Regions from separate parts of the Anaerospora sp. genome, predicted to be linked through region 1. Evidence: riboswitches for the same ligand, from Rfam matches in the RefSeq annotation. Region 1 holds a riboswitch; each other region holds the start of a gene.

The links. A riboswitch is a leader RNA that binds a small molecule or an ion and turns the genes downstream of it on or off. The one in region 1 is predicted to bind thiamine pyrophosphate.
Region 2: linked by a shared signal. The riboswitch ahead of thiC (phosphomethylpyrimidine synthase ThiC) and the one ahead of thiS (sulfur carrier protein ThiS) in region 1 are both predicted to bind thiamine pyrophosphate.
Region 3: linked by a shared signal. The riboswitch ahead of cytX (putative hydroxymethylpyrimidine transporter CytX) and the one ahead of thiS (sulfur carrier protein ThiS) in region 1 are both predicted to bind thiamine pyrophosphate.

The regions. Positions count from the first base shown of each region.
Region 1 covers NZ_DALZUO010000001.1:20,903-31,761, reverse strand. The annotation lists gene RTR76_RS00170 (phosphotriesterase) at 67-1,176, shown strand; gene fabF (beta-ketoacyl-ACP synthase II) at 1,352-2,584, shown strand; gene RTR76_RS00160 (helix-turn-helix domain-containing protein) at 2,614-3,498, shown strand; gene RTR76_RS00155 (hypothetical protein) at 3,811-4,359, opposite strand; gene RTR76_RS00150 (protease complex subunit PrcB family protein) at 4,520-5,914, shown strand; TPP riboswitch at 5,971-6,079, shown strand; gene thiS (sulfur carrier protein ThiS) at 6,145-6,345, shown strand; gene RTR76_RS00140 (thiazole synthase) at 6,350-7,120, shown strand; gene thiH (2-iminoacetate synthase ThiH) at 7,143-8,243, shown strand; gene thiF (sulfur carrier protein ThiS adenylyltransferase ThiF) at 8,269-8,877, shown strand; gene RTR76_RS00125 (methyl-accepting chemotaxis protein) at 8,969-9,802, opposite strand; gene RTR76_RS00120 (NAD(P)/FAD-dependent oxidoreductase) at 10,232-10,859, shown strand, end outside.
Region 2 covers NZ_DALZUO010000002.1:128,935-139,793, reverse strand. The annotation lists gene tig (trigger factor) at 1-196, opposite strand, end outside; tRNA gene RTR76_RS02665 (tRNA-Gly) at 394-468, opposite strand; gene RTR76_RS02660 (hypothetical protein) at 632-916, shown strand; gene RTR76_RS02655 (radical SAM/SPASM domain-containing protein) at 1,023-2,273, shown strand; gene RTR76_RS02650 (TrkH family potassium uptake protein) at 2,475-3,833, shown strand; gene RTR76_RS02645 (TrkA family potassium uptake protein) at 3,856-4,518, shown strand; gene RTR76_RS02640 (N-acetylmuramoyl-L-alanine amidase) at 4,563-5,240, opposite strand; gene RTR76_RS02635 (hypothetical protein) at 5,575-5,706, shown strand; gene thiC (phosphomethylpyrimidine synthase ThiC) at 5,752-7,053, opposite strand; TPP riboswitch at 7,113-7,211, opposite strand; gene ribB (3,4-dihydroxy-2-butanone-4-phosphate synthase) at 7,244-7,894, opposite strand; FMN riboswitch at 7,977-8,122, opposite strand; gene RTR76_RS02620 (ferredoxin family protein) at 8,205-8,507, opposite strand; gene RTR76_RS02615 (FAD-dependent oxidoreductase) at 8,504-9,787, opposite strand; gene RTR76_RS02610 (amino acid permease) at 10,009-10,859, opposite strand, start outside.
Region 3 covers NZ_DALZUO010000022.1:26,309-37,167, reverse strand. The annotation lists gene RTR76_RS15705 (AEC family transporter) at 1-337, opposite strand, end outside; gene RTR76_RS15700 (DUF401 family protein) at 397-1,602, opposite strand; gene RTR76_RS15695 (amino acid ABC transporter ATP-binding protein) at 1,733-2,458, opposite strand; gene RTR76_RS15690 (amino acid ABC transporter permease) at 2,464-3,117, opposite strand; gene RTR76_RS15685 (basic amino acid ABC transporter substrate-binding protein) at 3,139-3,957, opposite strand; gene RTR76_RS15680 (tripartite tricarboxylate transporter substrate binding protein) at 4,285-5,256, shown strand; gene RTR76_RS15675 (tripartite tricarboxylate transporter TctB family protein) at 5,335-5,784, shown strand; gene RTR76_RS15670 (tripartite tricarboxylate transporter permease) at 5,799-7,304, shown strand; gene RTR76_RS15665 (hypothetical protein) at 7,356-7,583, opposite strand; TPP riboswitch at 7,703-7,817, shown strand; gene cytX (putative hydroxymethylpyrimidine transporter CytX) at 7,879-9,117, shown strand; gene thiM (hydroxyethylthiazole kinase) at 9,075-9,884, shown strand; gene thiW (energy coupling factor transporter S component ThiW) at 9,889-10,389, shown strand; gene RTR76_RS15645 (Rid family detoxifying hydrolase) at 10,453-10,848, shown strand; gene RTR76_RS15640 (TIGR03905 family TSCPD domain-containing protein) at 10,845-10,859, shown strand, end outside.

The sequences.
Region 1 (10,859 bases):
GTACAGCCGCTCAAAGGATAAAGCACTGTTGAATAGCTGTAAGCTGGCAACGAGAGAGGAAGGATTATGATGACATCAAAAATTATGACGGTCTGCGGTCCTATCGCACCGGAACAGCTTGGATTCACCTCCATGCATGAGCATATATTCTCCGACTGCTCCATGTTTCGAAACCGCATTCGAAAAATAGGAATTGTGAAGGACCGGGGACTTGTAAAGCCGGATGAAAAAATAACTTTAGAAAATCGCTCGTTTCTGCGCCATAATATTGCGTTATCTGCTGACAATATGAAATTGGATGATGAGCAGATGATGATTGCTGAAATTATTGATTTTAGGCTTAGTGGCGGCAATGCGATTCTTGAAGTCAGTGCACCCGGTATTAGGAGTACGGCTGACGATTTGTTTGTTCTCCGCCGGATCAGCGAGGCGGCAGGGGTTCATATTGTGGCCTCTACCGGGCTGTATGCTCAGTATACCTGGCCGGAGCTATATCACACGATGAATTACCACGAGTATGTTGCGTTTCTGCGCCGTGAAATTGCACAGGGCATTGGCAATACAGGGATTCTTCCAGGGCACATTAAAGCAGCTTATGAGGTGTATACAGAGCAGCTTGAGATATACTTGCGGGCAGCCGCGTTTGTCTCCGGCGAAACAGGACTGTCTCTGCAAATACATCTCGGTCTTGATGTTTCGCCCGAAGAAGTGCGGGACAATGTAGTGCGTCCGCTGCTCGAAGGTGGCTGCATACCGGAACGCACAATTCTTTGCCACATTCAGTTGTTATTGGGTTTTCTGTCTTTGGAAGAGCTGGTAAACAATCCGGGGCGGGTTCCTTTTAATCTTAGTCTGCACAGGGAACTGCTTAAACAAGGTTTTGTGCTTTCCTTCACGCCTTTTGGATTCGAGGCAGATGATGAACCGCTGGGAATGGTATTGTATCCCGACTGGTATGCATTATCTGGATTAGTTACTCTTATTAAGGAAGGGTATGCAGCGCAGCTGGTTATCGGCAATGACGTTTTCACCAAACTTGCCACTCGCCGCGGCGGAGGGGAAGGGTATCGCCGTCTTGCTGATTTCGTTGTACCGGCTTTGAAACAATGTGGAGTGAGCGATCAGGATATCTATCAGATAACAGTAGCAAACCCTGCCCGGCTGCTGGCTTTTTGAACAGCCAGGACTGAAAGAGGCGTAGAGCAGCTTCCCATCTTGTTAAGTGGAGGGGGGCTGCTTTCCCTATTTTCTTCAAGAACAGAAAAGCAATAGTTGTTCATTGTTAGAAAAATAGATGTGTTACAGTTAGTGCATGACATTAGACTACCAAAATCGAAGGGAGATTTATATTATGCAAAGACGTGTGGTCATCACCGGCATGGGAGCGGTAACTTCTCTGGGAGTGGGTGCCGAGAATTTTTGGAAAGCGATCAAAGCAGGTCAATCAGGAATAACACCAATTGAACGCATTGATGTAGCGGATCTCCCTACCCGGATAGGGGCAGAAATAAAGGACTTTAATGCAAGCCAATTTATTGAAAAAAAAGAAATGAAAAGAATGGACCGCTTTGCTCAATATGCAGTGGCGGCAACTGCTTTGGCGGTTGACCATGCGTATTTGGATGTAACGGCCATTAACCGTAAGAGAACGGGAGTCATTATTGGTACCGGTATCGGTGGGGTTGAAACAATCGAGAATCAGCATGCGGTACTGATGGAGAGAGGTGCAGACCGGATTAGCCCATTCTTTGTCCCGATGATGCTGCCTAACATGGCAGCAGGCCTTATTGCTATTAAATATAAATTAACCGGGTTTTCTGAATGTATTGTTGCCGCCTGCGCATCATCAAACAATGCTATCGGTGATGCCTATAAGGTTATACAGCGAAATGGAGCGGATGTTATGATTGCCGGTGGAGCTGAAGCAGCGAATACCCGGCTTGCTCTGGCAGGTTTTTGTGCAATGAAAGCCATGACAACTAATAATGATACGGCAACAGCCAGCCGCCCCTTTGACCAGAATCGAGATGGCTTTGTACTAGGAGAAGGTGCCGGCGTTTTGATTCTGGAAGAGCTTAATCACGCCGTAAACCGTGGTGCCACTATCATAGCAGAGGTTACCGGTTATGGCTGTACGAACGACGCCTATCATATTACCGCAGTTGCCGAAGGGGGAGAGGGAGCTGCCGAGTGTATGCGTCTGGCGATCGAGGATGCTTGCATAAAGCCTGCCGCTATTGGGTATATCAATGCTCACGGGACGTCAACACCGGTGAATGACCGCAATGAGACAGCAGCAATAAAGGCAGTATTTGGTGAATATGCCTATCGATTGCCTGTGAGCTCAACTAAATCAATGACTGGGCATTTGCTGGGAGCAGCAGGCGCAATTGAAGCTATTATCACTGCATATGCGCTAAAAGAAGGATATTTGCCGCCTACGATTAATTATCAAACACCAGATCCTGAATGTGACTTAGACTATATACCTAATGTAGGCAGAGAAGCAAACATTGAATACGCTCTGTCAAATTCATTTGGTTTTGGGGGACAAAATGCAACGCTGGTTTTAAAACGTTTTTAGTGGTTTGAACCGATTAGAGGAGGCGTGCTATGATCGATATCAAAGAAACGATCTCCACGTGTGTTGATTTCACGGAGGCCAATCTGGGTAACAAAATAAACCTCGATGATATTGCGCTGCACTGCAAGATTTCCAAATACCATTTGCACAGAATGTTTAAAGCTTTAACCGGTGAATCGTTAATGGATTATGTTCAATCCCGTAAGCTGTCTGCTAGTATTAATGATTTGGTTCATACGAACAGGCGGGTAATCGATATTGCTTTCGACTATGGCTTTGAGTATGAACAGTCGTACATTAGAGCTTTTCGTAAAAGGTTTGGTTACACTCCGCAGAAAGTCAGGTCGGAGCAAATGTCGCTGCATATTCAGGAAAAGCTCAATAGCAGCGACATATATTCTGTTGCTAATTCTGCGGTGTATAAGCCTGAGTTTGTCTTTAGACAACGATTTTTCCTCATCGGTATTCAGCACAAAATTATGAGCAAGTCCGGTGACAAAACTGCGAATGCCTATGGGAGGGACTTTTTTTATCATCATAAGCAGCAGGTTGCCCATCCCGTTAATCCTCATATTTATTACGGGTATACCGATTGGAGTGCGAGCGACCAAGGATACATTTACTATATGCCTTCTGTTCAGGCTGCAGAATTGACTGCAATTCCTCCTGGGATGCATGGAGTCGAGATACCTGCCCATAAATATGTGGTTTTCCGTTTTGTTGGTTTTTTTCGCCCTGATGACATTAATGGCCGGCAAGTAGGAAGACTGTTAGTCCATATGTACTCAAAATGGATATTCAATTCCGGTTTCAAATTTGCCGATACTTTCCGGTTTGAGTATATAGATAGCTCGCTATCAAAGGACAATTATTGCGAACTCGATATATATCAACCTATTACGGCAATTGAATGATCAGATAATAGAAAGAGGGTGTCGCAAAACGCTTTTGAAAGCAAATACGACATCCTCTTTTTCTTTGTATATACAGGCATAGAGATGAGCGGAAAAGCACGGCTTATACTTTTGTCATCGAAACAAAAGTATCAAAAATTCTAGGCCTGTCTTCCAAAATGCTTGGGTAATACTCATCTTACTAAAATTCGTAAACTCGCTGCGCTCAAACAGCACGAATTTCTTAACGTAAGCTAAGGATTACCCATCCTGCGGACCGCATTTTTCCAGAAGGGCCGGAAGGAAACGGGGCAACGAAACTTTTAGCGGGCTTTAGTTTTGGGCAGATGCAACACTTGCTGCCGAATTGCGAATGAGTTCTAATGCGTCAGTTACTTCGTTTCCGATCATAGCGGATAACGTATCCAGGGTAGACATGGCCGCTGTCCCATCAGGCCGGCATATCGTTTTATCCACGAGATAGCTGCTGGAGGAGGTTGAGTAGGCTTTGACATCCAGTGCGACATCCAGAGGACGTACGGAGAGCAGGAGTATGTAATTAACATGGCGGGCGTCGCTGTAGGCGGATAATGCTTGCGGTGTAGCATCGTTCGCTGTGTTGATCTGACAACGGCTTAGATCGCGTAATACCTCATTGCCTGACTGTACCTCGCTTCCCAAAAGCAGCGCATTTACTTTGAAGCGGATGACTTCATTCAGTGCTTTGTTCAGCAGGTCTATTCCCGGAACATAGTGGCCCGAAGTATCAATATATAAGGCGATAGCTGCAGTGGCATTGCTATCTACTGCAGCAGCTGAGCCGATTGAACAAGTCAATAGTAATAGGAGCAAAACACAAAGAACGCGGGTTGTTGATTTCACCTTGATACCCTCTTTCCAATGGATTTTGAGGCTTTTAGCCAACGAAATATATTATAGCACTATTTGCTGAGTCTGATGGCATTTTTTTCATCCGTTACTTTCCTATCGGAGGCAGCGTTATTATAAGTGACTGACCAGTCGAAGAGAAGGGGGAGCAATTATGAAGAAAAAATATACAAAAATCGCTGCTGCTATGGCTGGTGTTTCGCTAATGGCCGCTATGCTGCTGCCGCTTGCGGCAACAGAGGTAACTGCTGCTAAGTGGTTTGGCGGTAAAGAACAAAAAGAGTTGGCTGCTAAGCCTCAGAATGAATCGACTGAAGAAGCGGCGATACCTGCATATAAAGTGCTGGATGATGAAAAAAGTGAAGCTCAAGCTGTTGAAGAAGCCGTTGTCGTAAAAGCTAATGGCGAAATGGAGCAGGTTGCTGTAGTGGAGGCAGCCGATCAACCAGTTAATGTCGATATGGTGCCGGCTGAAGAATTGAAAAGCTTACAGAAGCAGGTTGAGGCCGATCAAAAGGTGTGGCTGCTTGATCCGGTACTTGTACTGAAAAATTCTGCTGACCGTTATGGTTTTAATGATAAAGAAGATACCTTTACCCTGCTGTCAGCTGACAGAACAGCAGGTATTGCCAAGGTATTGGTAGGGCACGGTGAGAAGTATTATCTTGTTCAACTGAAGCAGCCTGGTGGAGCTGGCAGTAGAAAAATATGGCAGGTTGTATCAATTCAGCAAGTTAAAACAGTAATTAAGAATCCTCCGTCACACGGCGATAAGGTTGATATTGGTCCCGGCGTAGCAGGGCTTGATTATAATAAGTTAATTAAATGGCAGCAAGACGTTGATGCTGGTCGTGACCGCTGGCGGCTGAATCCGCTGGAAGTGGCCCGCCAGGAAGGGAAAGCCTATGGGTTTTCTGACAAGGATGAATTTACGATTGTTCGCCAATACAGCGGTACAAGCCTGGCCCGGCATGGACAAATTGATATAGATGTGAAACATGACGGCAGGGTATATGCGATGATTCTCGTTAAGCCTTTTGGCGGCGGTGATGCTATCTGGACGATCTATAAAGTAACGGGACCTGTGAACCCGGTATCGCAGCCAGAGAAACCTGTTTCCGGTGAAAAGGTACTTTACTCTACTAATAAGTATACATCCTGGAAATGGTATGATGACCGCTATTTAAAGGATATGTCGTTTAAAGCTATTGTTGCCTCAGCGGACGTAAAAGAGAATGATGTGTTGGCTGAAAAATTAAAAGCGATTGATTATCAGAGTAAGCTTGTACTAGCTGCCTATCTGGGGACGGCTGGCGGCGGCTATGATATTGGCATTGAAAGAATACTGCTCAACGGCAATCAATTAACGGTACGGGTTCACACTAAGAGTCCTGGACCGGGTGAAATGACTACAAAAAATATTACCTTCCCGGCGGACTATGTCGTGCTTGACCGTCAGATTGCTGATGTCTGGGGTGGTTTGAATGTAAGCTTTGTTGATCAAAATGGTAAAGTCCTTCAAAAAATGAAAATTACGATTCGACATTAAACAAGAAGGCTTGACTGGTAAATAAAGGTAGAGTAGAATAAAGCTGTAATTTAATAGTTTACAACCAAGGGAGTCCATGTTATGGGCTGAGAGTGAGGCTGTGAGTCTCTGACCTTATGACCTGATCGAGATAATGCTCGCGGAGGGAGGTGTTTTGTGCATACTACGTGCCTATCCTTTGGGGAGGCACGTTTTTTTATTTTATTTCACTATGAAAGGAAGGGGATTTGATGAAGTTGACGCTCAATGGTAAAGAAGAGGAATTTGTAGACGGAGCAACGGTAGCAGCATTGATAAAAGCCAGAGGTCTAAATGGAGCCTGTATTGTTGTTGAATACAATCATGCGATCCTAAAGCAGGATGAGTGGGAGACGGTAGTCCTTAAGCCGCATGATATGCTGGAAATTGTTTCATTTGTGGGAGGGGGCTGATAATATGGGAGACCAGCTGATTATTGGCGGTCAGCCAGTGGCTAGCAGGCTGTTTTTGGGTACTGGCAAGTTTTCTTCGCATACAATTATACCTGAAGTGATCCGAGCTGCAGGAGCGCAGGTGATAACAGTGGCATTAAGGCGGATAGAGCCCAATAATGCCCAGGAAAATATTGTGAATTATATCCCTGAGGGGTCGATCCTGATGCCGAATACTTCGGGTGCAAGGACGGCAGAGGAGGCAATACGCATAGCGCGTTTAGCAAGGGCTGCCGGTTGTGGCAACTGGATTAAAATCGAGGTTATTTCTGATGCCAAATACTTGTTGCCTGATAATCTAGAGACAATTAAGGCAACGCAAGTGCTGGCGGCAGAAGGATTTATTGTTCTTCCTTATATGAGTCCCGATTTGATGGCTGCTAAAAAAATGGCAGAAGCAGGAGCGGCTGCAGTTATGCCGTTAGGATCGCCGATTGGCAGTAACCGCGGTTTAAAAACAAAAGAATTAATTCGCATATTAATTGAGGAAATTTCTGTACCAGTTATTGTTGATGCAGGGATTGGGCGGCCTTCGGAGGCTGCCGAAGCTATGGAAATGGGCGCCGCAGCGGTGCTGGTCAATACCGCAGTAGCAACAGCCGGTGACCCTGTTGCTATGGCGCGCTCTTTCGGGCTGGCAGTAGGTGCCGGACGCATGGCTTATTTGGCGGAACCGGAAAACAGAAAGGGTTATGCAAGCGCATCATCGCCATTAACCGGTTTTCTACATAGTTAATAGGATGGAAAGCAGGGATAATATGAGTGTTCAGAGTGTGATTGAGCAGTACCGGAATTTTAACATAGATACATTCTTTGAAAGTATTACAGACCGGCAGATTGCAGGCGTGATTGCCAAGGATGAAATGAATTTGCTGGATTACCTGACACTGCTCTCGCCGAAAGCTGAGGCTTATTTAGAAGAAATGGCATGCAAAGCCCACTGGTTGACGACAAAGCGTTTTGGCCGGACCATTCTGCTGTATACGCCGCTGTATTTGGCTAATTATTGCGTTAATCAATGTGTATATTGTGGTTTTCATGCGGGGAACAGTATTACCCGAAAAAAACTGACGCTGGAGGAAGTTGCTGACGAAGCGCAAGTAATAGCACAAACCGGGCTTAAGCATCTTATTATTTTAACAGGAGAGTCAAGACGACACTCGCCTGTCAGTTACATTAAAGACTGTGTAAATGTCCTGCGTAGTTTCTTCACCTCAATCAGTATTGAAATTTATCCGCTGGAGCAAGAAGAGTATGCCGATTTAGTAGCGTGCGGTGTCGACGGGGTGACTGTTTACCAGGAAGTATATGATCAGACAATCTATGAGCAGCTGCATCTTGCCGGTCCCAAACGCAACTATTCTTATCGGCTGGATGCGCCCGAGCGGGCTTGCCTGGCAGGAGTCCGAACTGTGAATGTTGGCGCTCTTCTAGGTCTCCATGACTGGCGCCGGGAAGCATTTATGACTGGTATTCATGCTAACTATTTGCAGCAAAAATTTCCGGAAGTAGAAGTCAGTATGTCGCCGCCTCGCATGCGGCCCCATGCTGGGGGATATTTGCCTAATGTCGAAGTCAGCGATAAGAATCTGGTGCAGTATTTATTAGCTTATCGCCTGTACATGCCATGCAGCGGAATTACACTGTCGACGAGGGAGCCGGCAAAGCTGCGCGATCATTTGTTAAAGCTTGGCGTCACAAAAATGTCAGCTGGATCCTGTACTGCGGTGGGCGGTCACATTGAACAAAATGCAACGAGTCAATTTGAAATTTCTGATGACCGCAATGTGGCAGAAGTAGCTGCCATGCTTTCGAGAGCGGGTTATCAACCTGTTTATAAGGATTGGCAATTATGGTAACGCAGGTTGGAAAGGAGGCAGTGGTATGAGTGTACTTGAACAAGGGTTGCTGCGCTATTTAAAGCCGGAAGTGATTGCAAAATTACATTCCGTGAAAATTGGTATAGCCGGAGCAGGCGGACTTGGATCAAACTGCGCACAAATGTTGGTTCGTACCGGTTTTATAAATTTTAAAATTGTAGACTTTGATTGCATCGAGAGCAGTAATCTGAACCGACAGTTTTTCTTTAGTCATCAGGTTGGATTGCCTAAGGTCGAAGCACTACGGGATAATCTTAGGCTGATTAATGAAGCGGTAGCGGTAGAGGCACTGCAGTTGAAGGTGGACCATGATAATGCAGCAGGATTGTTTGCAGACTGCAATGTGGTTGTCGAAGCTTTTGACCGGCCTGAATATAAGAAGTTGATTGTTGAAACCTATCTCCACTCAGCAGAGCTACTTGTCGCCGTATCTGGTCTTGCGGGCTGGGGGAAAAGTGAAGATATCCGGATACACCGACGAAAAGAAAATTTTTATGTCGTTGGCGACTGGGTATCCGCAATTAGTGACGACTGCCCACCGTTGGCGCCACAGGTGCATGTAGCTGCGGCCAAGCAGGCGGATATTATAGTGGCTCATTATTTAGGGAAATAATAATGTATAAAGGAGGGTGACGCAAATCGCTTTTTGATAAGCAAATGCGACACCCTCCTTTTCTTTGTATATCAGGCAAAAGAACCGAAGGTTAATTATTTAATTCATTTGCCAGAGAGTCAAGACGGTTGGTCATAGAGTTAGTCTGCTGAATGGCAGCTGTTACCTGGATGATGGAGTCTGTTATTTGTCCGATGGCATCGCCGATTAGCTGCATTTGGTTGGCAGTATAGTCGCTATCGTGTTGGATGCTTCTGATGATATCCTCGATCTGCTTGATCGAATCAGCGCTTGTGCCGGCTAATTTACGAATTTCCTGGGCAACCACGCCAAAGCCGCGGCCCTGGTCTCCGACGCGGGCAGCCTCTATTGCTGCATTAAGGCCTAACAAGTTTGTCTGAGAAGCAATCATCTTGATTAAACTTAGGACTTGATCAGATTCGCGCACGCGATCCTTTGACTGAAAAGTTGTTGTGGCAAGTTCGCGGCTAATAGCAGTAATCTCTTGCGATTGAGCAGAAATTTTTTCGGCGCTGGCAGCCAATACAGTGACGCTTTCGTTAAGGTGCTGAGACATTTCTTTCAGTGTTTCCTGTCTGGAGATGCTTTCTTGTACACTTGCGGCGCCAATAACTTTTCCGGAATCATCCAGCAGAGGAATGGCGACAGCGATATAAGGAATGCCAAATAATGATTTATCCGCTCTGATGGTTGCCCGCTTTTTTTCGTGTATTGCACGGTACACGGAGCTTCCAGGCTTTAACGGCATTCCAGGGGAAACCTTTAGGTCCAGGTCTTTGCCTGCTTTGTAGTACAGATAGTTCTCTCTGTCGGTAATACTGACGCCTACATCGCTTGTCAACAACTCGTTTAGGTAGGGCATAACAGTTAAAAAACTGGCAAGAATATCGGGTTTTCTTTCCATATGCGTAAACCTCGCTTCGTAAGATTGTTCTTGGAATAAAACATGCAATACTTATGCCAAGCATAAAAACAGGCAAAAAGCGGCTCGGAAATGATCGAATTGTCTAATAAATGACACATATTGTATGTCTTTGTAGACAAAATAACGCTTAACAAGAGATGGAGTTCCCAAAAGTTAATGGATGTATATTGGGATTATGCAATTTTAAAAAGGGATACAATCATGTCTGCATTGAGGTTTTTCCGAACATTATTCACATAAAACAAAATATCATTCGATAAAAGTGTTGACACGTCATTGTCCTTAATGCTATGATAATCAAGGGAAAAAACGCGTACATTCTCCAAACAACTCAAATGGCGGTCGTATAGGGCCGGTTTGAGTTATTTTTGTGGCCTTCGGACAGAATAAATATTCGAGGTGAATTACGTGAAACAATATGATGTAATTGTTATAGGTGCCGGTCCGGCTGGGATTTTTACAGGCTTGGAATTGGCTGATAAAGGACTGAATGTTCTTATACTAGAAAAGGGCAGGGATATTACTTCCCGCAGCTGCCCAAAAGAAACCCATAAAACGCCCTGTGTTAACTGTAAGCCCTGTGATATTGTCTGTGGCTGGGGTGGTGCAGGCGCTTTCAGTGACGGAAAACTTACCTTAACTACTGACTACGGCGGTATTTTAGATGAGTATATGGATAAAGTTGAGCTGCTGAGGCTCATCGAGTATATAGATACTGTGTACGGTAAGTTTGGCGGTAATGTGCGTAAGGTATATGGCGACGATCATAAAGACGAGATTCGCCGACTCCAACGTGTCTCAGCTTCGGCAGATTTAAATCTTATTCCCGCGAGAATTCGTCACTTAGGTACTGATGTAAACTTGCAGATATTAACCCGTATGCGGGAATATCTTGATGATAAAGTTGAAATTCGCTCCAACACGACTGTCGAAAAAATTGTTGTTGAAAATGGTCAATATGTGGGTGTTGAAGTCAAGGGCGAAATTATCAAAAGTAAATATTTAGTTGCTGCTCCTGGCAGAGAAGGGTCGGAAT
Region 2 (10,859 bases), on a different contig from region 1:
CATCCAGAATTGCCTCTTTACCAATACGTGACTCAAGCACTTTACGGGGAGCCTTGCCTTTACGGAAGCCCGGAACATTTACGCGGCTAGCCAGTTTCTGATATGCCTTATTCACCGCTTTTGTTACTTCGGTTTGGGGCACTTCCATTTCTAACACCATTTTATGATTGTCTATTCTTTCCGCTATTACCTTCATTTATGTACTTTCCTCCTTAGAAATGCGTTCGGCATTACCTGGCTGTCAAACAGTATACCCATATTGACAGAAAAAATTACCAGCAGGCAAAACGAGGGCATGCCATACCCTAAATCATACCATAAGAGTATGACAAAAACAAGAGATTGTGCCTGATTCGGCAACATGAAAAAACCCAACAAAAATTGTCGGGTTTGTGGAGCGGAAAACGAGATTCGAACTCGCGACCCTCGCCTTGGCAAGGCGATGCTCTACCGCTGAGCTACTTCCGCATAAGTGTTATTAGCTTGGCAACATCTTCTATTATAGCCAGCCCGCCTGTTATTGTCAACGCAGATTTATGTATTTTCTATTTTATGTTTCACCCTTCCCTATACTTCTACATATTATGTACCAAGAGTAATTCTCTACTTTTAATAAAGGAGGCTGCGCCTCGTGAGAAACAACCGATATAACCGGCCCAGATGGGAAGATCCTGAAATATACGACTGGAGCGACCGCTTTGAAGATGATTGGGATGATGAAGATGATGCCGAGTGGCGCGACGAAAGGTGTCTGCCGTTTTTAGGAATCGGCTTAGGCGTAGGCTTTATTGCCGGCTTTGGCTGTAATCCGCGCCGTCAATGCTTTCCTCGCTTTGGTTGCTTTCCCCGTTCCTGCTATCCCCGGATCAGCTGCAACCCTAATGGCTGCTTCCCCTGGAATTGCTATCCACGATAATATTTTCTTAAGACGCCTGCCTTGCAGCTGGCGCCTTTTTCTTTTCTCACAACTGACCGTGTCCCTTCATATGATGTAGGAAAGATTGAGGAAGGGGGACCTATCATTGTATTTTCGATTGCACAAGCACTGCCATATTGTAGAAGGAGCCAAACGCGGTGCCATATATAACGTACATTCAGGCAAAGTATTATCAATTAACAGAGGTGCCATTGAATTGATAACAGAATGCCAGGCAGCTCCACTTGAAGACCTTATGGATATTTCCGATCCTGCCAATCAAATTTTTCTTAAATTCCTGAACGATTTGGTGAGCAAGGAGCTCGGCTCTATGTATATCCTGGAGCCGGACTGCTCAGAAGACTCTGCCGTTGATCCTGCCTTGCAAAGGAACGAAGAAACGCTCGAGTTTCTCTGGCTTGAGCTGACCTCCAACTGTAATAACCGCTGCCTCCATTGCTATGCGGCCAGCGGCCCTTGCCAGACGCCGGACAAAGTTCCGCTTGAACGTTGGTTATCCTTAATCACTGAGGCCCGGCAAATCGGCGCTACTGCCATTCAGCTAATCGGCGGAGAGCCTTTATTCTATCCTCAGTGGCGCCAATTAGTGGAAAAAGCATCCAGCGAAGGCTATGATTTTATAGAAATATTTACCAATGCCACAATTATTACCGACGATGATATTGAGTTTTTCAAACAGCATAACGTCAGTATTGCTACGACTATATATGCAGACAACGCCGTTGTTCACGATCAAATAACCCTTAATCCGGGAAGTTTTGCCAAAACCTTCGGCAATATCAAAAAGATCCTGGCAGCCGAGATTCCGCTTAGAATTGCATCCATCATTATGAAACCCAATGAACAGGAAGTAGACAACATCATGAAATTATGCGATGAGCTGGGCGTTGAAGTGAATCCCCCTGACGTAGTCCGTCCGACTGGGCGGGGTGACGACAAAGAACTGCTGCCACAGACTTACCGCAAACCGCCTATTAAACCGCCCTTTCATACCGACAGTCAGTCTTTTGCACGGGCAACCGCCTTTCATCCCTGCCTGTCCGGAAAGCTGGCTATCACGTCGGATGGCGATGTTATTCCCTGCATATTTGCCCGCAATCAGATTTGCGGCAATGTCCTGCAAGATTCTTTACCCGCAATTGTTAACGGTGAAAAAATGCAGAACTGCTGGCATACTACCAAGGATAAAGTAGAAAAGTGCCAAGACTGTGAATACCGCTATGCTTGCGGTGACTGCCGCCCGCTGGCGCAGGGAAGCGACTCTTCAAAACGCTGGCTGGCCTGTTCCTCCGAATGCTCTTACAATCCATATACAGGCGTTTGGGAAGATAAATAAATGTTCCTGCTGATGCCCTTTTATTCTGCTGCTAGTATTGTATAATAATAATGAGTTCTCTTGTTTGATCTAATCGGAAAGCGGCAACAGCTTTCCGATTAGATAGACAGTGCTTCCTTCCTAAGCGACCGGATAAAAAAGGGAAAAAATGGGTTTACTAATTACCAGGTACAACCATATTGCATTAGTGGAGTGACTTTTTTGAATAACTATCGAACAAGCAACTTGCTTGACATCTCCCGTTGGAAACTATCACCTTATCAAATTTTATCAGCCAGCTTTGCTGCGCTCATCTTGTTAGGAGCGTTCCTGCTATCTCTGCCGATTTCTTCAGCCAGCGGACAATCCACCAATTTCGTGGACGCCTTGTTTACGGCTACGTCAGCGGTTTGCATCACCGGTCTTATCGTTGTCGACACCGGAACCTATTGGTCCTTATTTGGACAACTTGTCATTATTTTACTGGTTCAAGCCGGCGGATTAGGAATTATGACCATGACAACCCTGATTGCCCTGTTAATCGGAAAAAAGATTAATCTCCGACAGCGGCTTATTATGCAAGAAGCACTGAATCAGCTTACGTTGTCCGGCATTGTACGGATCACAATTTACATTTTAAAAATGACCTTTCTGATTGAATTTATTGGCGGCACGATATTAGCCCTTCACTGGTATGGCGAATATGGTCTTTCTAGTATTTATCTGGGGTACTGGCATTCTATTTCTTCCTTTTGCAATGCGGGCTTTGATTTGCTCGGCAACTCCAAAAGCCTTACCGGCTATGTTTCGGACATTACCATCAACCTAACAGTCGCCACGCTCGTACTGTTAGGAGGAATGGGCTTTGCCGTCATTGCCGATGTATGGACAACACGCAGCTTTACACGACTATCGTTACACACTAAAATTGTCCTAGTAACAAGCACTGTACTGCTGCTGACAGGAACGATTGTTATCTTCCTGCTCGAGTATAACAATCCTGCCACACTGGGAACGCTCAGTTGGCCGGACAAAGTTCTCAGCAGTTTTTTTCAGTCTGTCACTACCCGCAGCGCCGGCTATAATACAATCTCTATCAGCGGCTTAGAAACAGCCACCTTGTTTTTCATGAGTATCTTAATGTTTATCGGCGCAGCGCCAGGCTCAACGGGGGGCGGCATTAAAACCTCAACTTTTGCCGTACTCATGCTGGTAGTTTGGGCCATCATTCGCGGCAAACAGGATATTGAGGTCTTTCATCGATCCATCCCCCGGCAGATCATCTACAGAGCTTTCGCAGTAGCTTTTATTGCTTCTTTGCTTGTTATCTTTATTACAATGATGTTGGTAATTCAAGAAAACCACCCCTTCATCAGCCTTTTGTTCGAAGTTGTTTCTGCCTTCGGTACTGTAGGTCTTTCAACAGGAATTACGCCTGCCTTAAGTGATTCCAGCAAATTCTGGTTAATCATTACCATGTTTGCCGGCCGGGTCGGTCCAGTCACGCTGGCACTTGCTCTGGCACTAAGAGAAAAGAAGCAGTCCGTTCATTTCCCTGAGGGAAAAATCATAATTGGCTAATTTATAATAGGAGATAGAGTGTATGGCGAAGAAAAAACGACAATTTGCAGTAATAGGCCTGGGACGATTTGGCGCAAGTGTAGCGCTTACCCTGGCCCGTTCCGGACACGACGTACTAGCAGTTGACTCAGATGAGGAAAAAGCACAAAAACTCAGTGATGAGGTTACCCATGTAGCAGTCGCAGATACAACAGATGAAGCTGCCCTCAAGACACTGGGAATACGTAATTTTGATGTAGTAGTAGTCGCAATTGGTGAAGATATGCAGGCGAATGTACTGACTACATTGTTGTTAAAAGATATGGGTGTTACGCACATTGTTGCAAAAGCGCGCAACGAACTGCACGGTAAAATGCTGAAAAAAATAGGCGCTGACCGGATTGTTTATCCCGAACGCGATATGGGCCAGCGGGTAGCACATAATTTAGTTTCCACCAACGTTCTTGATTATATTGAGCTCTCACCTAACTTAAGCCTTGTAGAAATCAACGCACCTCAGTCTCTTATCGGCAAAAGCCTGGCTGAAGCCAATCTGCGCGCTAAATATGAAATGAACGTTGTTGCCATTAAACGGGCCGATAAAATCATTGTACCGCCCCATCCCAGCGATAAAATTACTTCTGAAGATGTATTAATCGTGGTTGGCGGCATTGAAGGCTTGCAGCGGCTGGAAGAACTTGAGTGATTAACTAACAAAGAGCAGGCGCGGTATATACCGGCGCCTGCTCTTTATTTCGCTGTTGAAAAATAACTGTTTATTCCATTGTAAAGTCCCAAAGCAGCCTTACGCCAGAACGTCGTCTTGCTAAGCAGCCTGGCTTCCTGGGGATTAGAAATAAAAGCTACCTCTGCCAGAATTGCTGGCATATGTGTGTTTTCCAACACATAAAAATCATTTTCTTCAAAACCACGGTCAGAGAGGCCCACCTGCCGCACAAGGTTGCTCTGCAGAATTTGGGCAAAGCGGCGATCCTCATTCGTTTTTTCATAAAAATAAGTTGTAGTACCTTGCGCCTCATTCGTTGAAAAAGCATCAGCGTGAATACTGACAAACAAATCGGCATCCATGCGATTGGCAACATTAACCCTGGCCGCGAGCTCTTCCTTATCTGAAGCCCCTTTATAGGCTACATCTTTATCAGCGGTACGGGTCAACACGACATTAGCCCCTCTGGCAGCAAGCATTTTCTTCAGTTCCAGCGCAATCCCCAGAGTCACATCTTTTTCAACAATATTATTACTCCCAATAGCACCCGTATCACTTCCACCATGACCGGGGTCTACCACAATTGTCTTTCCCTGCACACCGGCATATGTAGCCGCATGCGCTGCCCCATAAGCAGCATTAACCGGCAGCGCCAGGGACAGGATCGCAAGAAAAACAAGCATCTTAAAAGAACTTTTCATTATTTCCATCCTTACTAGAAGGCAATCCATCAGTCACTAACATACACCGCCATTATACCTTATGACGATAAATGCTGACAAACGTAATATTTTCCGGTGTTCTTCCTTATTCTTCATTACAGAATGCACAGATTTACAGCATTCTGGGCAAACTGTGTCTTGACCGAGTTGTGAATTAGAATTAGACAGTGTAGATTTTTTTGCAATGCAAGGCGGAGGAGTCCGCGCAAATCGGGAATATGTAAGGCGACGACAACGCAGCAGTGCGAAAAAAGACACGCTGGCTAAACTAAGATTTAACTTGGTCAAGACACTAAGCCCAGGAGGTGATCGCATGGACAATGAAAAAACCACAGCAGCTGTTGACAATGAGCAGGCTCCAGTAGAATCAACTGATAAAAAAACACAAAATACAGTGCCTACTTTATATCCCGACATCGAGTACGTGAACAGAACATTGCCCTAACAAAAAGCAGGGTAGCAATTGATAAAATCGCTACCCTGCTTTTTGTTACTTCAAAGTAATTTCTTCGCCGTTTAAGATTTTTTTCATATTTTTCATCGGACACATCTTACCGCACATCGTACAGGTGTCTTCACATTCCGGTTTCGATTCTTCCCGGTATCTTCTGGCTTTTTCAGGATCAATCGCCAGTTCGATCATCCGCGGAAAATTAACATCCGCCCGTGCAGCACTCATTTGATTGTCCCAGTCTCTTGCACCGGGTATTCCTTTTGCAATGTCGGCTGCATGAGCGGCAATGCGAGTAGCAATAATTCCTTCTTTCATATCTTCCAGAGTGGGTAAGCGCAGGTGTTCCGCCGGAGTTACAAAACACAGGAAATCCGCCCCATTAGCTGCCGCCACCGCGCCCCCGATTGCGCTGGTAATATGATCATACCCAGGGGCAATATCAGTAACCACCGGTCCCAGTACGTAAAAAGGAGCACCATGGCATAGTTTTTTCTCAATTGTCATATTCGCTGCAATTTCATTGAGCGCCATATGTCCGGGACCTTCAATCATTACCTGTACATTTCTCGCCCAGGCACGTTTAGTCAACTCTCCTAAAACGATCAACTCCTCAATTTGGGCAGCATCGGTTGAATCATTAATGGAACCAGGGCGGCAGGCATCCCCCAGACTAAGTGTCACATCATATTGCTCACAAATATCCAGTAAGCGGTCAAAGTATTCGTAAAACGGATTCTCCTGTTTATTAAGCTCCATCCAGGCAAACAGCAGTGAACCGCCTCGTGAAACAATATTGGTTAATCGCTTGTTGTTTTTCACTCGCTCGGCAGTCGTAGTATTAATACCGCAATGGACCGTCATAAAATCAACGCCATCCTGGGCATGCCTTTCCACAACAGCAAAAAACTCATCAACCGTAATATCTTTTAATTCCTTATCCAGCATACCTACGGCATCATACATCGGCACCGTACCAATCATAGCAGAAGATATTTCTACCAATTTTTGACGGAACTCCTGTGTTTTTCCATAGCAGCTGAGGTCCATAATCGCTTCAGCTTTCAGCTCAATCGCTTTTTTTACTTTATCCAACTCAAAATTAATATCACAGCAATCTTTGGAAACACCTAAGTTAACATTGATCTTTGTCCTAAGGCCTGCGCCGACACCTTCGGGACTTAAGCTAATGTGTCCTTTATTAGCAGGGATAACCACCTTCCCTGCCGCGACCAATTCTATCAGCGTCTCCATTCTCATCTTTTCTTTTTCTGCTACTATGCGCATTTGCTCAGTGACAATCCCTTTTTTGGCAGCATCCATTTGTGTCGTGTAATTCATTGCTACTCCCCTTCCTCATCCTAAATAACAAAAAAGCCTACCACAAGGCAGGCTTTAAAGTATTAATTAAAAAGCTTCCCTCCGGTGGTACTAACCACATCAGGTTTAAGAGTTGGACATGTGTCCTCTCAGCCATTTCGGCACCCCTAGCTGTCTTATTCACTTATTATTACTATACTTGATATTCCAACTATTGTACATCCACATTTTTCTTGCGATATTCAATAAGATCATTCACGGTAACAACCGTCATATTATGATTCATAGCAAATTCTACAATCTCCGGTAAACGAGCCATTGTTCCATCCGGATTAGTAAGCTCACATAAAACCCCGTACGGTTTTAGCCCGGCAAGACGCATTAAATCAACATTCGCCTCTGTGTGACCCGGACGCTCAAGCACGCCACCAGCCTTAGCCCTTAATGGAAAGACATGTCCGGGACGTCTCAGATTAGCAGCACAGGCCTGTTCGGCAATTGCGGCTTTCACTGTTGTCACGCGGTCAGCGGCGGATACACCGGTTGTGACTCCACAGGCCGCCTCAATGGAAACAGTAAATGCCGTTTGAAAGCTGCTTGTATTATGCTCTACCATCATCGGCAGTTCTAAAGCCTGCACTCGCTCTTCAGGGAGACATAAGCAAACAATACCGCTGCCCTCACGAATGAGCATTGCCATTTGTGCTTCATTCAAATGCTCTGCCGCAAAGAAAATATCGCCCTCATTTTCCCGTTCTTCATCGTCAGTCACCAAAATCCCCTGTCCGTTACGCAGTGCTTCAATGGCCTTTTTCACTCTTTCCTCGGGATTGCCAAATCGAACTAGTAAATTCTGATTCAATTAGTATTCCTCCTACTCATATAGTCGGACTTACTTTCGAATCAGGGCATCAGATAGGCAGATGTAATAAAAACTATCACTGCCTTATCCTCTTTCATCCGGACTGTACCGTCGGCACTGGCCTCTCACCAGTTCTGCTGACCTCTTCAAAACGAAGAGCGCTCGCGGGCTCCCCAGTTTACCTGGGATACCGCCGGTGGGGATTCACACCCCGCCCTGAGAATAAGTCACTCAGTTGTAAGTATACTCCCCTGGTAGTATTTGTCAACCAGTACTTAAGTCACAAGAGAGTCTACTACAGCGGCAGCAGCTATCCTTCGCGAAAAATAATGCCTTTTCCGAAAGAGGGATAATTCCAGGAATAACCTTCAAGTCCCTGATTCAGCCTTTCGCATACAAGCCGGCAATTGCCGCATTCCAGACAGCCTACATGATCAAAACTGAGTACATCGTTCACCATATCCCATTTATAACGTTCTGCAGGGCACGAGTAGGTACAGGCACGGTGACTGCAAGTCTTACACGCAATTTTGTCGACAACAATATGAGGATTATGATCATCGCTGTCAAAGCGATTTTTAGCTAGACGATCATCCATCGAGAGATTTTTCATAGTGACCGCGCCCCCTTAACCATATCTTTAAACACATCAAAATACGATATTTTATCCGCAACAGTCTCTCTGGCGACACCAAGCACCCGTTTAGCCGGAGTACCGTCTACACCGTAAATATTGCGCATTAAGTCAGCCGCGAGCATAGGATAAGTAGTGAAAACTTGTCTCGTATGTGCCATATAATCATGTGCATTTTTAAAAGTATGCATATCTTTTAGCACACTTTGCTGCAATCGCGTCTCGTAACCTTTTAACATATTTCTGGAATAATCACCTGCATCTATTGCTTCATTAGCCGTCTCAGCTGCTGCAATGCCGGATAAAATAGCATAATCCATTCCCCGAACAGTAAATCCGCTATTAACAACCAGGCCTGCTGCATCACCGGCAATCATAACACCATCGGCAAAAAGCTGAGGAAGCGCTGAAATCCCACCTTCCGGAATAAGGTGTGCAGAATACTCGATAACCTCTCCACCTTCAATATAACGGGAAATAGATGGGTGGTGTTTTAACGCCTCAGCGATATCCGCTACCGGAAGTTTCGCATTCTTCCAGCTAAGAGAATCAACGACCATCCCCAGTGAAATACTGTTCTTATTCGTATAGAGAAATGCACCGCCGCTGATGCCTTTCGTACATTCGCCAACACACAGCATTGCCGTACCAACATCACTGACTGTATTAAATCGCTCATTAATTACCGCTTCAGGCAGTTGAACGATATGCTTAATCCCTAATGCAATATTTTTGAGCTCTAATGGCTTAATAATCCCAGATCTCTCCGCCACAAGAGAATTAACGCCTTCAGCACTAATCACTAAATCAGCTTCAAGCTCTTCATCTCCGATTTTAACACCGCAGACCTTCCCGTCCCTCATAAGAAACGTGTCAACGGTACTGGCCGGAATCATCATGGCTCCCGCATCTTCTGCTTTTGCCGCTAGCCACGCGTCCAGCTTGCTCCTGAGTACCGTATAAGACTGCTGGTTGACCGATGAAAATGTTGAGTCGATGGCAACGCTTGTTTGCGGTGTCATCATCATCATCATTTCTCTCGTTACCTCCCGTTCAAGCGGAGCCTCCTGCCATTCGTCACCCAATAGTTTTTTAAGCGCATATGTATAAATACGACCGCCCGTCATATTTTTTGCGCCTGGCCCTTTGCCCCGGTCGACTAACAATACTTCCCGCCCGGCTTTTGCCAGCTGATAAGCAGCTGCGCTGCCTGCAAGTCCGGCACCAATGACAATAACCTGAAATTTTTCATCTGCCAAAATGTTCACCCCTCCAAAAATAAATAAGATTTCTAGCAGAACTTTACCATTTCACGTCATAGCGTGAAAAATCTGTAATTTCATTATGCCACAAACATATTTGCTATTCAATGAAAACAAAGCCGGTGGTTGCTATGTAATAAGAAAAGCCAATCACTCCAACTTTAATTTACCTAAAGTTGGGAGTGATTGGCTTTCGTATGAGCCGGCTATCCAGTTATTTAAGAGCGGCTCAAATCCACTTTCTCCAAAGGGATCAGTTTTGTCTTTTTCACATATTTATAGCCTAAGTAAGCTGCTAAAAACACGGGAATACCAATATACGATACGGCTACACCATACCAGTCAATAGTCCCGCCTAAAAAGGCATTGTAATTTTGCCCAATTATGACGATAGAACAAAGGGCAAAGGCAAACAACGGTCCGAAGGGAAACCATTTAGCCTTATACTTCAATTCGCTTAAGTCCCTCCCTTGTTTAATGAAGGCCCGCCGGAATCTGTAATGACTAATGGCGATTCCCAGCCAGGCGATAAAACCAATTACACCAGTTATATTTAACAGCCAGGTGTAAGCGGTACCGTCACCGACAAGCGAGGTTAGAAAAGCAAGTAATCCGAAAACAGTTGTTGCATAAAGAGCGTTAGCCGGTACTCCCCGCTTATTCACTTTGCCAAAAAGCTGTGGCGCTTTGCCTTCCTTGGCCAAAGCATACAGCATTCGCGAGGATGCATACAAAGATGAGCTCCCGGCTGAAAGCACCGAAGAAAGAATAACTGCATTCATAATAGATGCAGCCGTTCCTAAGCCTGCACGGGAAAACACTAATGTAAAAGGACTGACAGCGATGTTCTCTACATCGTTCTTCAACAAATTTTCATCCGTATAGGGCAGTAAAAAACCAATAATTAATAAAGCTCCAATGTAAAACAGCAAAATGCGCCAGAATACAGTATTAATAGCCTTAGGCACATTTTTTTCCGGTTCTTCACTCTCACCAGCAGCAATTCCCACCAGTTCCGTCCCTTGAAAAGAGAATCCTGCGATCATAAAGATACTTAATATCGCACCAA
Region 3 (10,859 bases), on a different contig from region 1:
CAAAAATAGCGCTGGAAACAAAGAACATAGAGCGGAAGAGGCCGCGCCGCCCAGTTGGTAATTGCAGCATATTGGCAGCTACATGGCCGATACAATAAGTTAATAGCATGGCAATAAACGGCACTAGTGTGCCAGGCAGTATTGCCAGCAGCTTGTCATGGGTAAAGGTAGTCATGAGATTCCATGTCATATAAGTGGGCAGCGCCACGTAATTTACCAATCGCGGCAGCAGTGTTTTTGCCTCGGCAGTAAGCCAGCCTTTATGAGTAAGCAGATAGCCGACCATTACCATAAGCAAGATGGTTACTACGCCCTGGAGGGCTTGAATAAAAGGCAAAGGTTATCACCTTCTTGTTTAGACACTTTTTGAAAAGGGGACAGTCCCCTTTTTTAAGCTTACAGGATAGAAGCATAAGCAGCTACGATCATAATAACATTTAAAATAAAGACGGGCCGCAGAGTTTTAAGAAAATCAGCATGAAAATAATCCAGGGTAACGAGTAAGCACATGTGAGCGGGAGAAAGCATTTGTCCGGCAGTGCCCATGACAAAAGAAATCATCGCCAAGGTTAAGTCGCCAGGTGCCATGACGGCAATAAAGGGGAAGGCAATAGCGACAAACCCCTGGGAAGTACCCGTTAAGAGTCCTGCAACAAAGGCAATAATTCCAATAACGACGGTAGCCGGAATAGAAATTGCATTAAGCAGCAGGGCGATTTCATTGATGGCGCCGGATTGTTGTAAAACCTGTTGAAAAAAGAGAATACCGACAATGCCCCAGAGGAGTTTACTGTCTAGTGCATGAAGCAGCATAGCGCGGATGTCGGTTAAGCTTTGCCGTAAGACAAGAATCATTGCACCCACAACGAGTGCCATAGAAATAGAAGCAGGCATTTTCAGGAAAACCACCAGAATAAAGTTAGCTATAATGGGGGCAGTTGCCAGCAGTAGAAAATGATAGCTGGTGCTGCCTGAGTCAGAAATAATTACAGTATTGCCCGATAGCTGATTTTTTTTGAGCGGTGATATAAGTAACAGCCATCCGATGACGGCAGATAAGACCGTTAGCCAAGCCATATGAGAAATCAGGGCGTTTAGTGAAAGCCCGGAAATTTGACTGGCAAGCAGCATGCCGGTAAAAATAGGGTTCGTGTATTCCCAGATGTGACGGAACCAGTAGTTAATAGCAGTTTTAGTTTCAGCTGAAAGGCTGAAAGGCTTACTGGCGCTTTCCACTAGCGGGGCAGAGAAGATCGCTCCACCCAAAGACGGAAGGAACCCTAAAAATGCCGGCATCATTGCCAGCAGGACGCGGTCACTTCGCAGCAGACTGCGGGCTGTAGCCATCAATCCGTCAATAATTCCGCCAGTGCGGAACTGGTATTCAAGACACATGACAAAGTACAGGGCAAAAAGAATTTCCCAGGTGCTGTGGCTGGTGGCAGTACGAAGGGCGGCATTTGCCAGTTTAGCTAATGTTGGCTCAGACAGGATAAATAGAATAGCCGACCCGGCCAGCATGGCATTACCCATTTTTACTTTTCGGTTAAGAGCTATAACAATAACAGCCAGCGTGGCAAGAACTTTTAGTACAGCGAACATCTACGATTGCAACTCCTATGCGAAGAATTGAGAGCATTTTTAAAAAGGTATTCCCTATAAATATAGGGTATACCTGCAACAAAAAAGAGACTGAGGTGGAATTTCTCAGTCCCTGTAGTGCTAGCTTAATTTAATTATGACGAATTCGTTTAAGAAAGGCTTTTGTTCGATCCTGCTCGGTGTTCTCAAATAGCTTCTGCGGTGGACCTTCTTCTACGATAACACCCTGATCCATAAAGATAACCCGGTCTGCAACCTCACGGGCGAAAGCCATTTCATGTGTCACCACAACCATTGTCATACCCTCTATTGCTAGCTCCCGCATAGTAAGCAGAACTTCACCCACTAATTCGGGGTCAAGAGCAGAAGTAGGTTCATCAAAGAGCATGATTTTAGGCTTCATGGCTAATGCCCGGGCGATAGCCACCCGTTGCTGCTGACCGCCTGATAATTCACGGGGATAGGCATCTTGTTTGTCAGTCAGACCAACCTTTTCTAAAAGCTCCAAACCGAGGGCCTCTGCTTCCGATCTGGGAGTGTTTTTTACGATTATCGGTGCTTCAATAATATTTTCCAAAACTGTTTTATGCGGAAAAAGGTTAAAACGTTGAAAAACCATACCGATTTGCATGCGCAGCGCACAAAGATCGGTTTTTGCATTGAGTTCACGACCCTCGAAGGAAATATGGCCTGACTGAATGCTCTCAAGCTGATTAAGACATCTCAGAACGGTACTTTTTCCTGAACCGCTGGGTCCAATGATGACAACTTTTTCTCCTTCGCTGAGGTTAAGGGTAAAGCCTTTTAGTACTTGAACCGCACCGAATGACTTGTGAATGTCCTTCATTTCAACGATATAACTCATTGTCTGGCCATCCTTTTCTCCAGTTTGTCTGCAATGATCATAAAGACGGAATTCATAATCAGATACAGTACAGCAATTGTTGTATAGACCTCAAATGTTCGAAAAGTAGTATAAATAAGTTGCTCGCCAGTACGGAGCAGTTCGGTAATCGTTACAAGAGAAGCGATTGATGAATTTTTGAGTGTCATGATAAATTGATTAACAAGAGGTGGGATACAAATCTTAGTTGCCTGTGGTCCGATGATCCGCAGCATTGCCTGACGGTAATTCATGCCAAGCGACATGGCGGCTTCCATCTGCCCTTTGTCGACAGCTTGAATGCCTGCCCGGATAATTTCGGTAACATATGCTCCTGTATTAATTGCTAATCCCAGTATGCCTGCCGTCATGCTGGATAGTTTAATGCCAAGCTGGGGCAGACCGAAATAGAGGATAAAGAGCTGAACCATTACAGGCGTGCCGCGAATAATCCAAACATAGAGAAAAGCGAGTGTGTTCAGCAGCCGGTTGGAGGATGTCCGGAACAAAGCGCCGCTGATGCCAAATACCATGCCTAACAGCAGAGAAAAAAAGGAGATTTCCAGGGTTACTAGACAGCCTTCTAATAAAACAGGAAACTTAGCTAGAATGATAGAATAATCAAGGTTCATAAAGATGTCCTTTCTTATCAGTTAGTTAGGTGAAGTTACCCATTTTTTATAAAGCTTATCAGCTTCACCGTTTTGTTTCATTTCAGTGAGAACGCTATTAATAACGGTCAGCAGTTCCTGATCCCCTTTTTTGACTGCAATCCCTAAAGACGATTTGGTAAAGGTGTCGCCAACTACTTTAACGCCAGGATGAGCTTTGTTATACTCCAACTGATTCAGCAGGTCATTAACGGCAGCATCTAAGCGGCCATTTTCTAAATCAAGTAAATAGTCAACCGTTTCTTTATAGCTTTTGATTGTGATAGCTGCTCCCTTTTCTTTCAATTCATTGGCGACTTTTTCGCTGGTAGCACCTGTTTTGACGCCAACAACTTTGCCGTTAAGATCACCGGTAGATTTAATATCGTTGTTTTCCGAGCACACAACCAGTACCATTCCGGTATCCATGTAGGGATCGGCAAAATCAACTACTTCTTTGCGGGCATCCGTTATGTACATGGCAGCGATTACTAAATCAGCCTGTCCGTTTTGAACAGAGGGAATCAAACTGGTAAATTGCATTTCCCGTACTTCTAAAGGAACACCAATCTTTTTGGCGATAGCCTCGGCCACATCAATATCATAGCCTACGATTTTATTGGTCTTCTCATCGTGATATTCAAAGGGGCGGTAATTGCCTGTAGCCAAAACCAGCTTTCCGGCTTTTTTAATCTCATCGATACGGCTTGTTTTTTTTGCGGTGTCACTGGTAGCGACCGGTGTCTGACCGCAACCGGAGAGCAAGGTCGCAACGAATACCAGTATTGCCAGCAGGCCAAGGGCTTTTCTGAATGTTTTCATATCCTATCCCTCTTTCTTAAATGAATTATAGTAAGGCTTTTGCCTTATTACCAAATAAAGAGACGGAGCCTGTGTTTGGTTAACACAAGGCTCCGTTGCCATAAAAAAACAGAAAAACCCCGGAATATATTTCCGAGGCTTCATTGCCGAAATCATCTATAGAATTTATTTAAGCATAACAAATTAAATGAGAATTGACAAGACGTTTATTTAAAAGGCTGGAACTTTTCTAGAAGATTTCAGTTGATAATGGATGAGTAGTTGATATAATATTCTAATTATAGTAAAATATAATGGAATATTCTATATTATATGGAGGAAAGTGGAATGAGAAAACAGATTGCTTTTTTGCTGGCTGCATTATTAATTGTAACTATGGTAGTCGCTGGCTGCGGCGGTTCGCAGACGGCCAAAAAAGAGGAAGTAAAATATCCTACTAAACCGATTGAGCTTATTGTACCCTTCGCTGCAGGCGGTGGTACAGATGCAGTGGGCCGCGCTTTTGCCGAAGCGCTTAAAGGCAATTTAAAACAAGAGGTTGTTGTAGTAAATAAAACGGGTGGCGGCGGTGCTGTCGGTATGGCAGAAGGCTTGAAAGCCAAAGCAGATGGCTATACGCTGACCATGGTTACCCGCGAGGTAGTTTCGCTGCCGCTTCAAGGGCAAGCACCTTTTAAGACTGCAGATTTTCGTCTCATTGCCAATGTTAATACTGACCCTACTGTTATTGTTGTATCTACAGATTCAAAGTATAAGACCATTGAGGATCTGCTCGCTGATCTGAAGGCTAATCCAGATAAACTTAATTTTGCTGCTTCTGTAACACCAAACTTTTATGCTATCCAGTTTTCGCAGGCCGCAGGTGTCAAATTTGTCACGGTGCCTTTCCAGGGCGCAGCTCCAGCCATGACGGAGATCCTCGGGGGAAGAGCAGATTTTGGTATTTACGGACCGGGAGAAGTAAAAGCACAAATTGACGCAGGAAAATTACGTCCTTTGGCAGTTATGGCTGATAAACGTTTTGACGGCTTAAAGGATATACCGACGCTGAAAGAAAAAGGAATCGATGCCTCGACAGGTACCTATCGCGGAATTGCTGTTCCTCCTGGAACACCGGATGCGGTTGTGAAAGTGCTGGAGGAGGCAGTAGCCGCTGCTGTTAAGGATGCTAAGTTTGTTGAATTTATGAATAAATCCTTTTTAGGAATCGACTATAAAAATGCCGCAGACTATAAGACATTCCTGGAGAAGGACACTAAAATACTTGAACCGATTATAGAGGCTGGCAAAAAGAAGTAAACTGTAAGCAAGTGGCGGAGCGAAGACTGATAAGCTATCAATCTTCGCTCTGATGTTTTTGAAAGGATGTGTTACGGCGTGAGCAACGCTGGAATATGGGCTGGCAGTATTATATTACTGTATGCAATCATTATATTTTATCAATCTTTCTCACTGGACTATTCAACCCGCCTTGGGCCTGGACCTGGCTTTTTCCCAAGATGGCTGAGTGGTGGATTAATTCTTTTGACTCTTATGTATATATGGGATTGCGCGAAAAATAACAAGGTTTCAACTAGTGAGCTATGGCCTAAAGGAAGAGCTTTGGGAACTATCCTGTCTATGCTGGGCGGGCTGGTTGTTTTTACCGTTATAGTAAATACTACCGGCTTTGTGATAGCAGGCAGCATCTTGCTGTTTGCCATGTTTATCCGCGATTACAAGTGGTATTACGCACTTAGTGCCTCTGTTGCTATAGCGGTGCTATTACTGTTTGTGTTTCAATCGCTGCTGGGAGTTTCACTCCCCGTTAATGAGTATGGATGGTAGGGGGAGAGTAGGAAATGGATTCATTTATACCGTTGCTTGACGGTTTTGCAACAGCGTTAGCAGGCTGGAATTTGTTATATTGTCTTATTGGTGTAACAATCGGCATGCTTGTGGGAATATTGCCCGGCCTGGGGCCAACAACCGGCACGGCTCTGCTGCTGCCAATAACATTTTCCATGGAGCCTGTACCGGCCATTATTATGCTGGCAGGTATTTACTATGGTTCACTATATGGCGGAACGATTACGTCCGTGCTGATCAATACACCTGGGGAAGCAGCCTCGGTGGCAACTTGTTTTGATGGTTACCCAATGGCCAGGCAGGGGCGGGCAGGAACCGCTCTAGGAGTTGCTGCCATTGGCTCTTTTATTGGTGGAACCTTTGCGGTTATCAGTTTAGTATTTATTGGGCCTCCGTTAGCGGAATTCGCCTTGAAATTTGGTCCTCCCGAGTTTTTTGCGTTAATGGTGCTTGGTTTGGTTATGGTTGTCGGGTTAATGGGAAAGTCGATTATTCGCGGTATTATTTCTGCAGTTATCGGCTTGACACTATCCTTAGTCGGTATGGACCCAATTTCTGGCGCTCTCAGATTTACTTTTGGTGAACTTCACTTAATGGAAGGCTTTGATTTTGTAACAATCGCCATGGGTTTATTTGGTATTTCCGAAGTGCTGCAAGGTATGGAGTCCTCTCACCATGCCGGAAAGCCTCCTAAAGTGGGCTCCCTGTTTCCGCGCCGCGAAGAATGGAAACCTACGCTGATGGCTATTGCCAGAGGAACAGGTATCGGCTGCCTCACTGGCTTAATTCCCGGCTCTAATGCCGTTATTCCTACAATATTATCGTACACGGTGGAAAAGAAAGTAGCAAAAGATCCTTCCCGGTTTGGCAAAGGCGCCATTGAGGGAGTTGCCGGTCCTGAAACCGCTAATAATGCGTATTGTGGCGCGGCGCTTATTCCTCTATTTACGCTGGGAATTCCCAGCTCTCCAACGATTGCGGTACTGTTCGGAGCTTTTATTATGCATGGTCTGACGCCTGGACCGGCTTTGTTTCAAAGCAATGCCAATTTCGTCTGGTCAGTTATTGCCAGTATGTTCATCGGCAATGCAATCCTGCTTGTTATGAACCTGCCCTTAGCCCGGATGTGGGGAAAGATTGCTACCATTCCGCCCAAAATGCTCTATCCGGCAATTGTTATTGTATCTGTTCTGGGAGCATATAGTGTGAGCGGCAGTGTGTGGGATATTTGGGTAATGATCGTATTTGGAGTGCTCGGTTATATCATGAAGAAACTCGATATTCCCATGGCACCTGTTGTGCTGACTTTTGTGCTGGGCAAAATGATAGAAAGTTCATTGCTGCAATCCTTGATGTATTTCAAAGGGAGCTTTCTGGGGTTCTTCAACCGGCCTATTGCCGGTACACTGCTGGTCTTAGCGATGCTGCTGTTAATTTTGGCCATAGTGGCCAGCGTGAAAAACAAACGGGGTATATTGGCTGATGATGCTGAGGTGTAATCGTAAGTATGTAAAAACCGGAACACTCATGTTCCGGTTTTTACATTACTGTCAGGCCTCTTCTTTTTGTTCTTCGCTTTGCTCTTCTTCTGGCACACTGACTTCTTCAGGCCGTTCTAAGGATTGGGTGCCATTCAGGCGGATTTTCTCCAGTAATTCGACCATCTGTTTGTTTTGCACAATGATAATTTCCTGGTTCTTTATCATGGCCTGCAGGGGTGTTAATGCCGTTTCAAATCTGTCCGTCACATATTTAACCACTTTTTCGTAGGAAGCCAACTAAAATCCCCTCCTTAAACTATTGCGGTACTTCATCATATTGCAGGACGAGTAAAAAAGTGACTAGTTAAGGAAAGGTTTGCATATTTAGTTATTATATATTAGTATTACAGTAATGGAATATGGGCGAGGGGTGCCGGAGAGACCGGCTGAGATACAGAACGTGTTCTTCTGTGACCCTTAATTCACCTGATCTGGGTAATGCCAGCGTAGGAATAGCCAATAAGGTCTTGTATGTGTCTTGATGCGCATCCCTTATGGGATGCGCTATTTAATTTTAAAAGAAGGTGAAGGAATGAATAGTACAGGCTCTGCCATGGAGTTTAAGCATTTTCTATTTTTGTGGTTTGGTGCAGCAGTGTCTATTGCCGAAATTTTTGCCGGTGGTATTCTCGCTCCACTCGGATTTGCCAGTGGTATTAGCGCGATCCTGTTAGGGCACCTCATAGGGATTGTGCTGTTAGTATTATGCGGTATCATTGGCTCCCGCGAGCGTATTTCCGCTATTGAATCAACCCGCATATCTTTTGGCAGTTATGGAGTGTACTTATTTTCTATATTAAACGTGCTGCAATTGGTTGGCTGGACAGCCATTATGATTATGTCAGCGGCAAAGTCTGCCAATGAAGTCACAAAAATGCTGTGGCAAGGGGATTATCTCGTTGGTTGGCAGCTGGCGATCGGTGGACTTATTATGCTATGGATTGCTTTGGGGCGTGAAGGCGGCTGGAAGAAGGCTAACATCGCAGCAGTTGTTATGTTGTTTGTACTTACTCTGGTTCTGAGTGGCCTGGTTTTTAATAATATCAGCGGTCTCTCTCAAATTCCAGCAGTCGGTGGAATGCCGTTTAGTGCCGGATTAGAGCTTAGTGTAGCGATGCCTCTCTCGTGGCTGCCGCTTATTGCCGATTATACCCGGTATGCAAAATCGGCGAAAAGCTCGGCCTGGGGCAGCGGCCTGGGATATTTTATTGGCAGCTGCTGGATGTATATCATCGGCTTAGGGGTTGCACTTACCGCCGGAACTGCCGATCCCGCTTCCATTATGGTGGCAGCAAATCTGGGATTAGCGGCTCTGGGGATTATTATCCTGGCTACTGTAACTACGACATTTATGGACGCTTACTCGGCGGGGGTCAGTTTTTCCAGTCTTTGCCCCGGATTGAATGAGAAATATATTGCCTTGTTTATGGCTGTAATAGGCACAATGCTGGCCCTTATCGTTAATATGGAGCAATATGAAAGCTTTTTGCTTGCGATCGGCTCCGTTTTTGCTCCCCTGTTTGCTATTGTACTTACTGATTATTTTTGGCTTAAAAATCGCCGTATCAGGCCGGAATTAAAAGCAAACTTTCTAGCCCTGGCAGTATGGGGGCTGGGCGTAGCGCTGTATTACAAGTTTCTTGCATGGGAGCTTGCAATTGGAGCAACAATTCCGGTGCTTGTATTGGTTAGTCTGCTATATGCTATTGTAGGGAGGGTGGCCAATCCATGGATGTATTGCAAGCTGTCTGCCAAACACTCGAGCAAGTAAAAGCACAGAACCCGCTTGTACACCAGTTAACCAATTTTGTTACAGCTAATGACTGTGCGAATGTAACACTGGCGTTGGGAGCTTCGCCTGTAATGACAAATGATCCCGGCGAGGTTGAAGAAATGGTGAGCTTTGCCTCAGCATTGGTTTTAAATATTGGTACATTGAACGGTCAATTGGTTGATTCCATGATTCTTGCCGGCCGAGCAGCAGCGCTAAAGGGAATTCCAGTAATTTTTGATCCCGTAGGAGTTGGCGCCACTAAACTGCGCACTCAGGCAGCCGAGCGGATTATTCGGGAAATTCCACTGGCAGTGATCAGGGGGAACATGTCGGAGATTAAGACACTTGCAGGAATAAATGAGGGAATCCGTGGCGTTGATTCTACAGCAGGTCAAGAGCAGGGACAAGTGGTTGCAGCAAGCCTTTCTAAACGACTGGGGTGCGTTGTGGCAATAACGGGAGCAGTCGATATTATTGCTAGAGAAGATGAAGTGTATCATATTACCAATGGTCATCCGCTGTTAGCGGATGTTACCGGAACCGGCTGCATGTCTACTGCTTTGACAGGCTGCTGCTGTGGTGTTGCTGATTCTGTTATTGGCGCCGTTGCCGGTATTGCCGTTATGGGCATCGCCGGTGAAATTGCCCAAAAGTCTCTGGCAGAGAAGGAAGGCCTGGGAACTTTCCGTGTCCGGCTGATTGATGCCATATCTGCTATGAACAGTGATACGTTTAAGACCTATGCTAAGATAAAAGGAGCGTAAGCAGATGGATATAAGAAGAATGAGCTTTGCGGCTTTGTTTATAGCAGTGGGAGTTTTTTCCGCTCATTTAATCTATATTCCAGTGGGGATTGCCAAGTGTTTTCCCGTTCAACATGCCATTAATGTACTGTTGGCGGTGCTCTTAGGAACGCGTTATGCCGTGAGTGCTGCTTTTGGGATTTCAGTGCTGCGGGTACTGCTCGGTACCGGTTCGCTGCTTGCTTTTCCCGGCAGCTTGTTTGGGGCAGCGCTGGCTGGAATCCTTTATAAACGGACGCAGCATATCGGTGGAGCGGTGCTGGGAGAAATAATTGGCACAGGAATCATCGGTTCACTGGCAGCGTATCCTGTAGCTGCATATATTATTGGATCAAAGGTTGGAGCTTTGTTTTTCGTTGTTCCTTTTCTGGTCAGTACTGCAGGCGGCAGTCTTATTGCCTGCATACTATACTATACGCCTATTACTGCCTATTGCCGTGAGCACCTGGATCATAAATCTGCTTAAGCAGGAATGGTCTATCCTTGGTCGAACTACTTTGTAGTAAAGCAGTACAAGGAGATGGTAGCTATGACCAGAACAGCTTATTCGGCTGAGGGTGCTGTTGCGGTAGGTCCTTATTCACATGCAGTTGATGCAGGGCAAACCATATTTTTTTCGGGGCAGACTCCGATTGATCCGGCAACAGGTGAATTAGTTAAAGGTGATATTGCTAAGCAAACAGAACAGTGCTTCTGTAATTTATTTCAAGTTTTGCAAGCTGCGGGCTTAACACCGGATGACATCGTAAAGGTAACGGTGTTTTTAACCGATATGGCTGATTTTAAGGCAATGAATGAAGTTTATGCTAAGCAATTTCAAGTTCCATATCCTGCAAGAACCACTATCGGAGTAGCTGCTTTGCCGCTGGGAGCGAATGTAGAAATTGAAATGATTGCCCGCAAGGCAACAAAATCCGGGGAGTGAGTGCAATTATT